DNA from 2 places in the Streptomyces sp. NPDC046925 genome. Region 2 is predicted to be linked to the other one. Evidence: riboswitches for the same ligand, from Rfam matches in the RefSeq annotation. Region 2 holds a riboswitch; the other holds the start of a gene.
What was found. Region 2 has a riboswitch for S-adenosylmethionine ahead of ABZ906_RS31155 (putative leader peptide). Riboswitches for the same ligand answer to the same signal wherever they lie in the genome.
Positions count from the first base shown of each region.

Region 1: it holds a riboswitch for S-adenosylmethionine, as region 2 does, so the genes downstream of both, thrC (threonine synthase) here and ABZ906_RS31155 (putative leader peptide) in region 2, are expected to answer to the same signal.

Region 1 covers NZ_JBEYWZ010000007.1:336,425-343,404, reverse strand. Annotated here, with positions in the region: gene ABZ906_RS28465 (trehalose-6-phosphate synthase) at 1-188, opposite strand, end outside; gene ABZ906_RS28460 (hypothetical protein) at 230-505, opposite strand; gene ABZ906_RS28455 (glucosyl-3-phosphoglycerate synthase) at 589-1,533, opposite strand; SAM riboswitch class I at 1,700-1,834, shown strand; gene thrC (threonine synthase) at 1,852-3,168, shown strand; gene ABZ906_RS28445 (MoaD/ThiS family protein) at 3,281-3,556, shown strand; gene ABZ906_RS28440 (cold-shock protein) at 3,981-4,184, shown strand; gene groL (chaperonin GroEL) at 4,519-6,144, shown strand; gene ABZ906_RS28430 (hypothetical protein) at 6,199-6,980, opposite strand, start outside.
Region 2 covers NZ_JBEYWZ010000009.1:173,178-180,157, reverse strand. Annotated here, with positions in the region: gene ABZ906_RS31165 (NtaA/DmoA family FMN-dependent monooxygenase) at 1-337, opposite strand, end outside; gene ABZ906_RS31160 (LLM class flavin-dependent oxidoreductase) at 356-1,636, opposite strand; gene ABZ906_RS31155 (putative leader peptide) at 1,715-1,843, opposite strand; SAM riboswitch class IV at 1,939-2,050, opposite strand; gene ABZ906_RS31150 (glutathione S-transferase C-terminal domain-containing protein) at 2,602-3,363, shown strand; gene ABZ906_RS31145 (DinB family protein) at 3,414-3,935, shown strand; gene ABZ906_RS31140 (M13-type metalloendopeptidase) at 4,046-5,998, opposite strand; gene ABZ906_RS31135 (excinuclease ABC subunit UvrA) at 6,058-6,980, opposite strand, start outside.

The DNA.
Region 1 (6,980 bases), on a different contig from region 2:
CGGTCGCCGTCGCCCAGGGCCGCGCACACCCACAGGGCGGCCTCGGAGTCGCCGATCGCGCTGAGCCCGGAGACGAGTCCGCCGCCGCCCCGCTTGGCCGTCAGCTCCCCGTTCTCCTCCAGGGCGTACGAGACGGGGCCGCGGTTGGACGCGACGAGGACCTGCGCTGCGGCGTGCTCGGAGACCATGTGCGCAACCTAGCCCTTCCGGGAAGGGCTCAAACGTACGGCTAGTTCCGTCTGCTCCGTGCCGCCGCCACCGCGAGCGCGCCCAGGACGCACAGGGAGATCGCGAGGCCCGCGTACAGCATCGTGTCCGAGTCGCTGCCGGCCTTGGCCAGCTCTCCCCGCACGGTCTGCTGCTCGTCCGCTCGCAGTGTCGCGCCGTGACGCACCTCCGCGGATGCCGCGGTCCCGGCTGTCGTGGTCGCCGCTGTCGCGAGCGCGGGCACGGCCGCTCCGCCGAGCAGTAGTCCCGCCATGAGGCCGACCGTGGCCACGGTCATGCCACCGATACGTCGCGCGCTTCCCCTTGCATGTCTTTGCCGCATAAGTGGGGAATGTAGACAAAATGCCCGGCGAAGAGCGGTTACGCCACGCGGCGGGCCGTGTACTCCGCGACCCCGGACATCGGCGGACGCTCCTCCGTGTCGACCGAATGGGTCCGCGGTTCGAACCCCTGCTCGCCCCGTTCGAACTGTATGAGCTCGGGGCGTACGAGATGGCCGCGCGCCAGGCGCAGCTGTGCCGTCCGGTAGATCGCCGCGGCCATCCGGCCGAGCGCCTGCCCGTCCTGGTGGCGGTGCTTGCGCACCCCGACGTCGACCTGCGCGAGCGCGTCCAGGCCCACGGTGTGCAGCGCGTCGACGAGCAGCCCGAGCTCCACGCCGTATCCGACGGGGAACGGCAGCCGCTCCAGGAGGGATCTGCGCGCCGCGTACTCCCCGCCCAGCGGCTGCACGAATCCGGCGAGTTGGGGCCAGTGCATGTTGAGCAGCGGGCGCGCCATCAGCTCGGTGACCCGGCCGCCCTGGTCGTCGGTCCCGGCCAGCGGGCGGTCGTACATCGCCTTCACGAAGTCCACGTCGGGCTCGGTCAGGAGCGGGCCCACGATCCCCGTCACGAAGTCCGCCGAGAACTCCCGCAGGTCCGCGTCGACGAACGCGACGATGTCGCCGCCGGTCACCAGGAGCGAGCGCCACAGGACCTCGCCCTTGCCGGGCACGGCCGGGATGCGCGGCAGGATCTCGTCCCGGTGCACGACCCGCGCGCCCGCCGCCCCGGCGACCTCGGCCGTACGGTCGCGGGAGCCGGAATCCACGACCACGAGTTCGTCGACGAGGGGGGTCTTCTCGATCAGCTCGCGGCGGATCTCGGCGACGATCTCGCCGACCGTCTCCTCCTCGTCGAGCGCGGGCAGGACGACACTCACCGAGGCTCCCGACGCCCGTTTGGCGGCGACGAGCGCGCTGAGCGGGCGGTCTGCGACGGACCAGGAACGCCTGGTCAGCCAGCGCTCGGCCTCTTCCAGCACGGGTGGCTCCTCCTGTGTGTGACCTACATGTGATCCATCTCGCGGTTCGGACGACTATCTCAAGGGTCCAGGCCGTCGGTTACAGTCTTGAACAACGCCGATGACCATCGCATGCCGGGGTCATCGCGCGACAAATGCCCCGGGCCCCTGAAGCCCGGCGCCATACCGCTCATCCAGAGGGGCAGAGGGATACGGCCCGTTGAAGCCCCGGCAACCATCCCGCCGACCGCGCACGCGAGGTCTCGGTGGGGAAGGTGCCAATTCCGTCTCGCGGCGAGATGCGTCGCGAGGAAGATGAGGAGAAAGGGCCTCGCCTCCATGGCTGCGCAGACTGTCGCAACGAACGACACCACCACCTCCACCACGACGTCCACGGGTTCTGTGGACCTCGGCCCCGCGTCCGGCCTCTCCTGCCGCGAGTGCGGTGAGCTCTACGCCCTCGGCCCGATCTTCGCCTGCCAGGCCTGTTTCGGCCCGCTCGAAGTCGCGTACGACCTGCCGACCGGTGACCCCGAGGCGCTCCGCAAGCAGATCGAGTCCGGCCCGGACAACATCTGGCGCTACGCCCCTCTCCTGCCCGTCCCGGCGGACGTCGCCGAGAAGCCCAACCTCAACCCTGGTTGGACCAAGCTCGTCAAGGCCGACAACCTCGCCCGCGAGCTCGGCGTCGAGCAGGGCAAGCTGTTCGTCAAGGACGACTCGGGCAACCCGACGCACTCCTTCAAGGACCGCGTCGTGGCGCAGGCCATCGAGGCGGCCCGCGCCTTCGGCTTCACCACGCTCTCCTGCTCCTCCACCGGCAACCTCGCGGGCGCCGTCGGCGCCGCCGCGGCCCGCGCCGGCTTCCGCTCCTGCGTGTTCATCCCGCACGACCTGGAGCAGGGCAAGGTCGTCATGGCCGCGGTGTACGGCGGCGAGCTCGTCGGCATCGAGGGCAACTACGACGACGTGAACCGCTTCTGCTCCGAGCTCATCGGCGACCCGCTGGGCGAGGGCTGGGGCTTCGTGAACGTGAACCTGCGGCCGTACTACGGAGAGGGCTCCAAGACCCTCGCGTACGAGATCTGCGAGCAGCTGGGGTGGGTCCTTCCCGACCAGCTGGTCATCCCGATCGCGTCGGGCTCTCAGCTCACGAAGATCGACAAGGGTCTCAAGGAGCTCATCAAGCTGGGGCTCGTCGAGGACAAGCCCTACAAGATCTTCGGCGCCCAGGCCGAGGGCTGCTCGCCGGTGTCCACCGCCTTCAAGGCCGGGCACGACGTCGTGCGCCCGCAGAAGCCGGACACCATCGCCAAGTCCCTCGCCATCGGCAACCCCGCCGACGGGCCGTACGTCCTGGACATCGCGCGCCGTACGGGCGGTGCGGTGGAGGACGTGAACGACGAGCAGGTCGTCGACGCGATCGAGCTGCTCGCTCGGAGTGAGGGGATCTTCGCGGAGACCGCCGGGGGTGTGACGGTGGGCGTCACCAAGAAGCTGATCGACGCCGGTCTCATCGACCCCACGCTCACCACGGTGGTCCTGAACACCGGTGACGGGCTCAAGACGCTTGACGCTGTCGCCGAGACCTCTCAGGCGACCGCGACGATCAAGCCCAACCTTGACGCGTTTCGCGCCGCGGGTCTTGCCGGTTAACCGCCGTAGGGCCTGAGCCTTGTTTCCGGCTGCGGACCGTCGTGGCTGGTCGCGCAGTTCCCCGCGCCCCTGACGGGGCGCCCCACGCCCCCGAACTACCGAGGTGATCCCCATGAGCGTGAACGTTCGTATCCCCACCATTCTCCGCACCTACACCGGCGGTCAGTCCGAGGTCGCCGCCGAGGGGGCGAACCTCTCCGAGGTCATCGCCGACCTGGAGAAGAACCACGCCGGTATCGCCGCTCGCGTCCTGGACGACCAGGGCAAGCTGCGGCGCTTCGTGAACGTCTACGTGAACGACGACGACGTCCGCTTCGAGCAGGGTCTGGAGACCGCCACGCCGGACGGCGCGGGTATCTCGATCATTCCCGCCGTCGCCGGTGGTTGATTCTTTAAAGAAATACCCTGCGTAATCGGCTTTGCCCCCTCCGCGAGAGAAGTGGAGGGGGCAATTCCATGTGGTTGAGCGCGGTACAGTTGGGAAGCAAGCTTCCCCGTTTGTGCCGAGCGCATATACGAAGTCGCCCCGAGGCCGACCAGAAGTAGCCAATGTGCACTGCCCATTTGCCCCTCTCGCGGCATTTGTCCGGCCCGACTTGCCCTGAACTCCGGTAAATCCTCCGCATATTTCCGATCAGGCGTGCCCAGAATTCTCGTCTGATTGACCTGTTGCAGAGGGCAGTTGGACAGATACATTCAGCCGCGGTCGACGCGTTCCGGCGCACGCCTCCACAACCCATTGGGGGGGTGAGGTCTGACCCGGGTCCGCGAAGTGCGGGTCCGTGCAAGGGCCAGTAATAGGGGAGTTAGGCATGGCTCAGGGCACCGTCAAGTGGTTCAACGCGGAGAAGGGGTACGGCTTCATCGCGGTCGACGGTGGTGCGGATGTATTCGTCCACTACAGCGCGATCCAGATGGACGGCTACCGCACCCTTGAAGAAGGTCAGCGAGTTGAGTTCGAGATCTCGCAGGGCCAGAAGGGTCCGCAGGCGGACATGGTCAAGCTCGCCGTCTGATCTCGGCGCGATCGGCCAGCGACTTAGCGAGTGACGAGGGGCCCGTATCCCGACAGGGGTACGGGCCCCTCGTGCGTCCGGCCGTGCGCCCCGCACCGCGCCCTGGACGCGCCCCCCTCGTACGTCCGGGATCCACCAGAGGCGCTTGCACTCGTAGGGGTCGAGTGCTAATCATTGGGCTTAGCACTCTCCGAGTGAGAGTGACAGAACTTGGATCGGGTCGGTGAGGCCCGCACGCCGGGTGGGGCAAGGAACCACAAGGCTTGCAGGCCGTCCGTCGCGGGCACCGATGCGATCCGGAGCATGCCACCCCTGTCCGGGAGGACCACTTCACATGGCCAAGATCATCGCGTTCGACGAGGAGGCACGGCGCGGCCTCGAGCGCGGCATGAACCAGCTCGCCGACGCCGTCAAGGTGACCCTGGGCCCCAAGGGTCGCAACGTCGTCCTCGAGAAGAAGTGGGGTGCCCCCACGATCACCAACGATGGTGTTTCCATCGCCAAGGAGATCGAGCTCGAGGACCCGTACGAGAAGATCGGCGCCGAGCTGGTCAAGGAGGTCGCGAAGAAGACGGACGACGTCGCCGGTGACGGCACGACGACCGCGACCGTCCTGGCGCAGGCGCTGGTCCGCGAGGGCCTGCGCAACGTAGCCGCCGGTGCCAACCCGATGGCCCTCAAGCGTGGCATCGAGAAGGCCGTCGAGGCCGTCTCGGGCGCCCTGCTCGAGCAGGCCAAGGACGTGGAGACCAAGGAGCAGATCGCTTCGACCGCCTCCATCTCCGCCGCCGACACCCAGATCGGCGAGCTCATCGCCGAGGCCATGGACAAGGTCGGCAAGGAAGGCGTCATCACCGTCGAGGAGTCGCAGACCTTCGGTCTTGAGCTTGAGCTCACCGAGGGCATGCGCTTCGACAAGGGCTACATCTCGGCGTACTTCGCCACCGACATGGAGCGTATGGAGGCGTCGCTCGACGACCCGTACATCCTGATCGTCAACTCGAAGATCTCGAACGTGAAGGACCTCCTTCCGCTCCTCGAGAAGGTCATGCAGTCCGGCAAGCCGCTGCTGATCATCGCCGAGGACGTCGAGGGCGAGGCCCTGTCGACCCTGGTCGTCAACAAGATCCGTGGCACCTTCAAGTCCGTCGCCGTCAAGGCGCCCGGCTTCGGTGACCGCCGCAAGGCCATGCTCGGCGACATCGCCATCCTCACCGGTGGCACCGTCATCTCCGAGGAGGTCGGCCTCAAGCTGGAGAACGCCGGTCTCGACCTGCTCGGCCGCGCCCGCAAGGTCGTCATCACCAAGGACGAGACCACGATCGTCGACGGCTCCGGTGAGAGCGACCAGGTCCAGGGTCGCGTCAACCAGATCCGCGCCGAGATCGAGAACTCGGACAGCGACTACGACCGCGAGAAGCTGCAGGAGCGCCTGGCGAAGCTTGCCGGCGGTGTTGCGGTCATCAAGGCCGGTGCCGCGACCGAGGTCGAGCTCAAGGAGCGCAAGCACCGCATCGAGGACGCCGTTCGCAACGCGAAGGCGGCCGTCGAAGAGGGCATCGTCGCCGGTGGTGGCGTGGCGCTGCTGCAGGCCGCCGCCGTCTTCGAGAAGCTGGAGCTCGAGGGTGACGAGGCGACCGGCGCCAACGCCGTGAAGCTCGCCCTGGAGGCCCCGCTCAAGCAGATCGCCGTCAACGGCGGCCTTGAGGGCGGCGTCGTCGTCGAGAAGGTCCGCAACCTCACCGTCGGCCACGGCCTGAACGCCGCGACCGGTGAGTACGTCGACATGATCGCCGAGGGCATCCTCGACCCCGCGAAGGTCACGCGCTCTGCCCTGCAGAACGCCGCGTCCATCGCCGCGCTGTTCCTCACCACCGAGGCCGTCATCGCCGACAAGCCGGAGAAGGCGGGCGCTGCCCCGGCCGGCGGCGGCATGCCGGGCGGTGACATGGACTTCTGATCCTCCCGGATCAGCGGTTCATCGCTTCACGCGAACCGAGGGCGGCACTCCTTCTCACGAAGGGGTGCCGCCCTCGGGCGTTGCCAGGGCATAGGCGATGCCCTCGTTGATGTCGGCCTCCAGACCCTTGCGGAAGGCGGCGTCGTACGCCAGGTCGCCGATGGCGTCGCGGACCCGGCGCTCGCAGGCCCGGCGGGCGGCCACGAGGTCCAGATTTCCCAGCTGCGCGCCACCGACCGAGCGCCACAGGACATCGGCGATTCCGAGCAGCCGCGCGGTCTGCTCGGGATCGTCCATGGCCGAGGTCAGAATGTCGATGCTCAGGGCGGCACCGAGGATGTCGTGGAGCCGCCATTTGATCGCCAGGCCGTCGCGGGCGTGCCGCACCGCCGACGCCGGGTCGCCGTTGCCGAGAGCGGCTCCGGCCAGCAGGTAGAAGGCGAAACTGCGCATCCACTGCTCGCCGTGCCGCTCGCACTCCTCGCGCAGGGTGCCGGCGGCCGCGGCGGCTCGGTCGAAGTCGCCCAGACGGAGATGGGCGAAGGTCACGGTGGCGAGCAGGAGGAGTTTGACGGCGGGTGAACCGCCGCCGCAGCCGGGGGAACCGGCCGCTCGTGCGACAAGGCCGAGTGCTTGCGCCGACCGGCCGCTCAGCGTCAGCCAGGTCCCTTCGAGGTAGCGGGCGGCGTCGACCGCCGCCGGATCGCCGAGCCGGTCCGCCAGCGGGTTGCAGAGGTTCACCTGCCGACCGGTGGTTTCGAGGTCGCCCTGCGTGAAGGCCACCACGCCCAGGGTCCACAGAGCCCAGAAGCGTTCCGGCTCGGGGCCGGGACCGG
Region 2 (6,980 bases):
CCACCTCGTACGGCTCGTTGAAGGTGGAGTTGATGGTGCCGGTCAGGCCGAGGTGTTCGGTGACGGCGGCGAGCGCGGTGAGGACGGTGAAGGTGTCGGGCCGCCCGACGACGTCCAAGTCGTAGATCTCCCCGCCCTGTTCGCGAAGGCGCAGCCCTTCGGCGAGGAACAGGAAGTCGAACTTGGCGCGCTCGGCGGTGCGGGCGAAGTGCGCGAAGGAGCTGAACTCGATGTGGCTTCCGGCTTCGGGATCGCTCCATACGGTGGTGTTGTTGACGCCGGGGAAGTGCGCCGCGAGGTGGATCTGCTTGAGCGGCTTGTCCGGTGACTTGCTCATGTCGGGGTTCCTTCCGGCTCAGGCGGTGGCGGCGTAGCGGCTTGCGGGGCGGGCGAGGCCGAGCAGGCCGCGCAGGGTGTCGGCCTCGTACGCGTGCCGGAAGGCGCCGCGGCGCTGGAGTTCGGGCACCAGGCCCCGGGTGATCGCCGGGAGGTCGTGACCGGCGACGGCGGGGCGCAGCCGGAATCCGGTGAGACCGGCCTGCTGCAACTCCAATAGCAGATCGGCCAGTTGAGCGGGAGTGCCCGCGAAGATGCGGGCGTCGCTGGTGTACGGGTGACCGGCGAGGGCGTCCAGACGCTCGCGGCGGGCCGCGGCGGCGGCCGGGTCGTCGTCGAGGAACACCACCAGGTCGCCGAAGAGGTGCAGGGGCTCGTCGGTGCGCCCGGCGGCGTCCTGCTCGGCACGGACCGCGGTGACGATGGCACGCGCGTGCCCGGCGTCACGCGGGGTGACGTATCCGATGTCGGCGGAGCGGCCGAGGAGCCGGAAGGGGGCGTCGGTGGGGCCCTCGTGGGCGAGCGCGCTGACGACGGGCCTGCCCTGCGGCGGCCGGGGTGTGATCGAGGGGCCCTTGACGCTGAAGTGCTTGCCCTCGAAGTCGATGTAGTGCAGCTTGTCGCGGTCGATGAAGCGGCCGGTGGCGACGTCCCGGATCTCCGCGTCGTCCTCCCAGCTGTCCCAGAGGCGGCGCACGACCTCGACGTAGTCGGCCACCTCGTCGAAGAGGTCGAGGGTCAGCTCCCGTACGTCCGCTCGGCCGAGGTCCTCGACGCCGTCGAGGGCGGGAAACGTACGGCGCCCGAAGTGCGCGGCGTCGTTGCGGCGCGCGGACACCTGCACCCGCAGGCCCGCGCGGCCCGTGCTCACGTAGTCGAGCGTGGCGATCGCCTTGGATATGTGGAAGGGCTCCGTGTGGGTGGTCACCACGGTCGGCACAAGGCCGATGTGGCGGGTCAGCGGCGCGACACGGGCGGCGACGAGGACGGCGTCGAGGCGCCCTCGCACCTGGTCCGTGCGTCCGTCGGGTTCGGTGAAGTGCGAGGACTGGAGCCCGAGCGCGTCCTCGATGGTCACGAAGTCGAGCAGGCCGCGTTCGGCCTCGGTGATCAGATCGGTCCAGTACCGGGCGGTGAGCAACTCCCCCGGCCGGGCTACCGGTTCACGCCAGGCGGCGGGGTGCCAGCCCGCGCCGTCGAGCGCGACGGCGAGGTGCAGCGGGGCACCGGAGGGTGAAGAAGAAGACGGGGAGGAAACGGATTGAGCGGATGAATGGGGCAGCGCAGATGATGACGACACGAAAGGTGTGCCTTCCTGATCGACCGTACGAGATCACCGGCCCCTCGGCTCCGAGGGTGCGGCGGCGGGGTGACGGGGTCAGGAACAACAGAGCGCGCCGGCGACGCGCTGCAGATCGATATGCGGCCGGGAGTACAGGTGGACCCGCGGGCTCGGGGCGATCGCCTTGACGCGCGGGGCGGCTGAGGCGGACCACGGCCGGGGCATCGCGGGCGACACATGCGAAACGTGCGACACGTGCGGCACCATCGGCACGTCCCCCACCTCCGCCCTTCCGGCCCGGCGGGCCAGGGGCCTCGCCGGTCTCGCGCTTGCGGACCCTGATCGGGCCCGCCTGGTCCTCACCTGGAGCACCCCGCCGCGTGGGAGGGTTGCCGGTCAGCAAGCCAGGGCTTGACGCTGACACTCGTAACCTGCTCGGGACGTTACGTGAGGCCGGAGCGGTGCGCAATGCCCGTGGATCATGGGCGTGCGCACATCTTTGTCCGTGCCTCGGTGGCCGTCCTTCTCAGGCACAACCGTCGGGCTCCTGCTTCTGTTCCGCTTTCCGGCCGCGAGTTCTCAGGCCGCGAGTTCTCAGGTCACGTGAGCTCTCCGGCCTTCTTGACGGCACCGGGCACCCGCACTCAGACTTCCCGGGACGGTAACGGGCCTCGACGGCAGGGCTGGTGGACATGTCCAGGGCGGTCGGTGAGAGGAACAGCAGCCGGCGGCCTCTTCTGTCCGCGCCCCGGCCCCGCCCCCGCGTTCTGACCAGACGCCTGCACATCGACCTGCTGCGCGTGTGCAGCGCCTCGGTGCCAGCCTTCTGACGTCCGCGCGTACGAGACGTACCAGACACACAAGACGTACGCGGTGACGAAGCGTCATCTCTGCGGCCCTCTGCGGCCCCACCTCACCCTCTCCCCCGCTGTGCCACCGGCGCCGAGCGCGCGGTCGGCGCCCCTTCGCCTGTCTGGAGAGCCATGCCCGAGATCACGTCACAACGCCCCCGCCACGTCGTCCTTGAGGAGCCCCGCTCCCCGCACGGCACGCGCCCCGCTCCCATCCGCAGCCGCATCGGCGCCGATCTCGCCGGCGGCTTCTACCCGGCGCCCCACCGCTATCACCTGTACCTCTCGGCAGGGTGTCCGCACTCCTTGCGCGTCTCGATCACGCTCGACCTGCTCGGGCTCAGGGACTCGGTCACCACGACGCTTCTGGCACCGGACGCCCCGGAAAGCAGCGCCGCGCTCGACGCCCTGCACCGCTGCTACGAAGCCACCGAGCACCACTTCGACGGCCCGCTGACCGTTCCCGCCCTGTGCGACCGCTGGAGCGGGCACGTCGTCAGCAATCACACGCCGGACATCCTGCGCGACCTCGCCTGCCGCCTGGCCGCACACGGCAGCGGCCCGCTCCATCCCCTGCGCCCGCCGTCCCAGGCGACCCGGATCGACTCCTGGCACGACCTGCTCGCAGGCCCTCTCTCCCCCGCGACGCTGGACCGCCTCGACAGCCGCCTGGCCGCCCACCTCTACCTCGCGGGCGACGAACTGAGCGCGGCGGACGTGGACGTGTGGGCGAAGCTGGTCCACCCCGCCCCGGACGAAGTCGGGGCCGAGCCCACTCACGCGTACCCGCACCTGCGCGCGTACGTCCGCCGCCTGCACGACCACCCGGCCTTCCGCACCCACCACCCTCGTACCGTCGCCCCGGACCGGCGGTGGTCGGACGCCCCCGCCTGAGACGCGAAACCCCTTTCTCAAGCCGAGCGCCCCTGTGCCAGGGTCACCTGATGAACGATTCCCGAGGCGTCCTGCTGCGCCGGCAGTTCGATCTGACCTGGTCCCTCTTCGAGTACCACCTGGAGCGTCTCGAGCCCGGGGACTTCCTGTGGGAGCCCGCGCCGCTCTGCTGGACGGTGCGGCCCGACGGCGACGGAGGGTGGGTGCCGGACTTCGCGGAGACCGAGCCGGACCCCGTTCCCGTACCCACGATCGGCTGGATCAGCTGGCACATCGGCTGGTGGTGGGGCGTGACGATCGACCACGCGCGGGGGCACGTGCCGCGGGAGCGGACCGAGGTCGCCTGGCCGGGCGAGGGCGAGGCGAGCGTCGACTGGCTGCGGGACCTGCGTACGGACTGGCTGGCGGTGCTCGACCGGCTCGACGACGTCGACCTGGACGCCACCGCCCCGTTTCCCTGGCAGAACGACCCCGAACACACCGTCGCCGACATGCTCGGCTGGGTGAACTCCGAGCTGATGAAGAACGCCGCCGAGATCGGTCAGCTCCGCATGCTGCACGCCGCACGGTAGGGGCGCTCGCACGGCGCCCCACGACGCCCACGGGCCCCACGCCCACAGGCCCCGCGCCTACGGCAGGATCGGGCGTGGCCGCGGCACGCGCTCCGCGGCCACGCCTGAGTTCACCAGATCCGGACGCGCTCCGCGCGGTCCAGCCAGAGGCCGTCGCCCTGCGTCGTCTCGAACGCCTCGTGGAACTCTTCGAGGTTGCGGACGATGTTGGCGCGGAACTCGGGCGGCGAGTGCGGGTCGATGGTGAGGTACTGCTGCTCCTGCTCCTTGCGGCGCTTGGTGCGCCAGCAGTAGGCCCAGCTCATGAAGAGCCGCTGCGAGCCGGTCAGGCCGCCGCTCGTGGGCATCGGGGCGCCGTCGAGCGCGATGCGGTACGCCGTGTGCCCGATCGTCAGGCCGCCCAGGTCGCCGATGTTCTCGCCGACCGTCAGCGAGCCGTTGACGAACTCGTCCGGCAGGTTGCGCGGCGAGAAGGCGTCGTACTGCTTGACCAGCGCCTTCGACTTCGCCTCGAACGCGGTCTTGTCGGCCGCGGTCCACCAGTCGTTGAGGTTGCCCGCGCCGTCGTACTGCGCGCCCTGGTCGTCGAAGCCGTGGCCGATCTCGTGGCCGATGACCGAGCCGATGCCGCCGTAGTTCTCGGCCGGGTCGGCGTCGGGCGAGAAGAAGGGCTTCTGCAGGATGCCCGCGGGGAAGCAGATCTCGTTGGTGCCCGGGTTGTAGTAGGCGTTGACCGTCTGCGGCAGCATGAACCACTCGTCGCGGTCGACCGGCGCGCCGATCTTGGCGAGCTGCCGGTCGGACTCGAAGGCGTCCGCCGCCTGCGCGTTGCCGAGCAGGTCGCCCTCGGTGACCTCGAGGGCCGAGTAGTCGCGGAAGGTGTCGGGGTAGCCGATCTTGGGGCGGAAGGTGGCGAGCTTCTCGTAGGCGCGCTCCTTCGTCTCGTCCGTCATCCAGTCCAGGCGGGCGATCGACTGGCGGTAGGCCTCCAGGAGGTTGGCGACGAGGTCGTCCATCATCGCCTTGGAGCTCGGCGGGAAGTGCCGCGCCACGTACTCCTTGCCGACGGCCTCGCCGATGGACCCCTCGACGAAGGCGACCGCCCGCTTCCACCGGGCGCGCAGTTCGGGGGTGCCGTTGAGGGTGCGGCCGTAGAACTCGAAGTTGTTCCGCACGAACGCGTCCGTGAGGTAGGGCGCGCACGAGCGGAGCACCCGCACCAGCGTCCAGTCGCGCCACTGCTCGATCGGCACCTCGGCCAGGGCCGTGGACAGGTGGGCGAGGTAGGACGGCTGGCGGACGCAGGTCTCGGCGATGGTGGCGTCCGAGCCGCCGAGCCCCTCGGCGTAGCCGCGCCAGTCGAACTCCGGTGCAAGCTCGATCAGTTCGTCCAGCGTGGTGAGGTTGTAGGTCTTCTGCACGTCGCGCGTCTCGGCGCGCTCCCAGTGGCCCGCGGCGAGACGGGTCTCCAGGTCGAGGACCGTCTGCGCGGCCTCGGCGGGAGAGGCGTGCTGGCCGAGCGTGAGCAGTTCGGTGAGGTAGCCGAGGTACTTCTCGCGGATCTCGGCGAACTTCTCCTCGCGGTAGTACGACTCGTCGGGCAGGCCGAGCCCGCCCTGGAGGACGTTGAAGAGGTAGCGGTCGGAGTTGCGGTCGTCGGAGTCGATGTAGGAACCGAACAGACCGGAGCCGCCGGTCCGCTCGAAACGGCCGAGGAACGCCGCGAGCTGCCGGGTGTCCCGCAGCCCCGCGACGGCGTCGATCAGGGGTTGCGCGGGGGCGAGCCCGCGGGCGGCGATCGTCTCCTCGTCCATGAACGAGGCGTACAGCGCGGCGATCTTGCGCGCGTCATCCGAGCCGGCGCCGTCCGCCGCCAGCTCCTGGATGATCACCTTCACTTGTTCCTCGGCCGTGTCGACCAGCTGCACGAAGGGGCCCCAGCTGGAGCGGTCCTCGGGGATCGGCTCGGTCTCGAGCCAGTGGCCGTTGACGTGGCCGAACAGGTCGTCCTGGGGTCGGATCTCGGGGTTCATGCCCGCGCGGGCGTCATCCAGCATGCTCATTCACGCACCCTACGCGGACACCGTGCCCGAGCACGATCGGCTTACGGCTCCGGCCTGCCTCAGCCGGCGACGTACTCCCGCAGATGCCGCGCCGTCACGGTCCGCGCCTCGGCCACCAGGGTCGCGGGCGTGCCGGTGAACACCACCTGCCCGCCGTCGTGCCCGCCGCCGGGCCCCAGGTCGATGATCCAGTCGGCGTGTGCCATCACCGCCTGGTGGTGCTCGATGACGACCACCGAGTTGCCGTCGTCGACGAGCCGGTCGAGCAGCGCGAGCAGCTTGTCCACGTCGGCCAGGTGCAGTCCGGTCGTCGGTTCGTCCAGGACGTACGTCGACGACTTCTCGGCCATGTGGATGGCGAGCTTGAGGCGCTGGCGCTCACCGCCGGAGAGGGTGTTCAGGGGCTGTCCGAGCCGCAGATAGCCGAGCCCGACGTCACTGAGGCGGCCGAGGATGGTGTGCGCCTGGCCCGCGGGGAAGAAGGCGAGCGCCTCGGCGACGGACATACCGAGGACCTCGCTGATGTTCTTGCCGCGCAGCCGGTAGGCCAGGACCTCCGCGGTGAACCGCTCGCCCTCGCACGCCTCGCAGACCGACGCCACCCCGGGCATCATCGCCAGGTCGGTGTAGATGAGCCCGATGCCGTTGCACTTGGGGCAGGCGCCCTCGGAGTTCGCGCTGAACAGGGCCGCCTTGACGCCGTTGGCCTTGGCGAACGCGGTACGGATCGGGCCGAGCAGCCCGGTGTAGGTCGCCGGGTTCGAGCGGCGCGAGCCGCGGATCGGCGACTGGTCGGCGACGACCACGCCCTCCTGCCCGGAGAGGTAGCCGTGGATCAGCGAGCTCTTGCCGGAGCCCGCGACGCCGGTGACCACGGCGAGCACCCCGAGCGGGACGTCGACCTCGACGTCCTTGAGGTTGTGCCGGTCGGCGCCTTTGATGGACAGCTGCCCCTTGGGCACGCGCACCTGCTCGCGCAGCC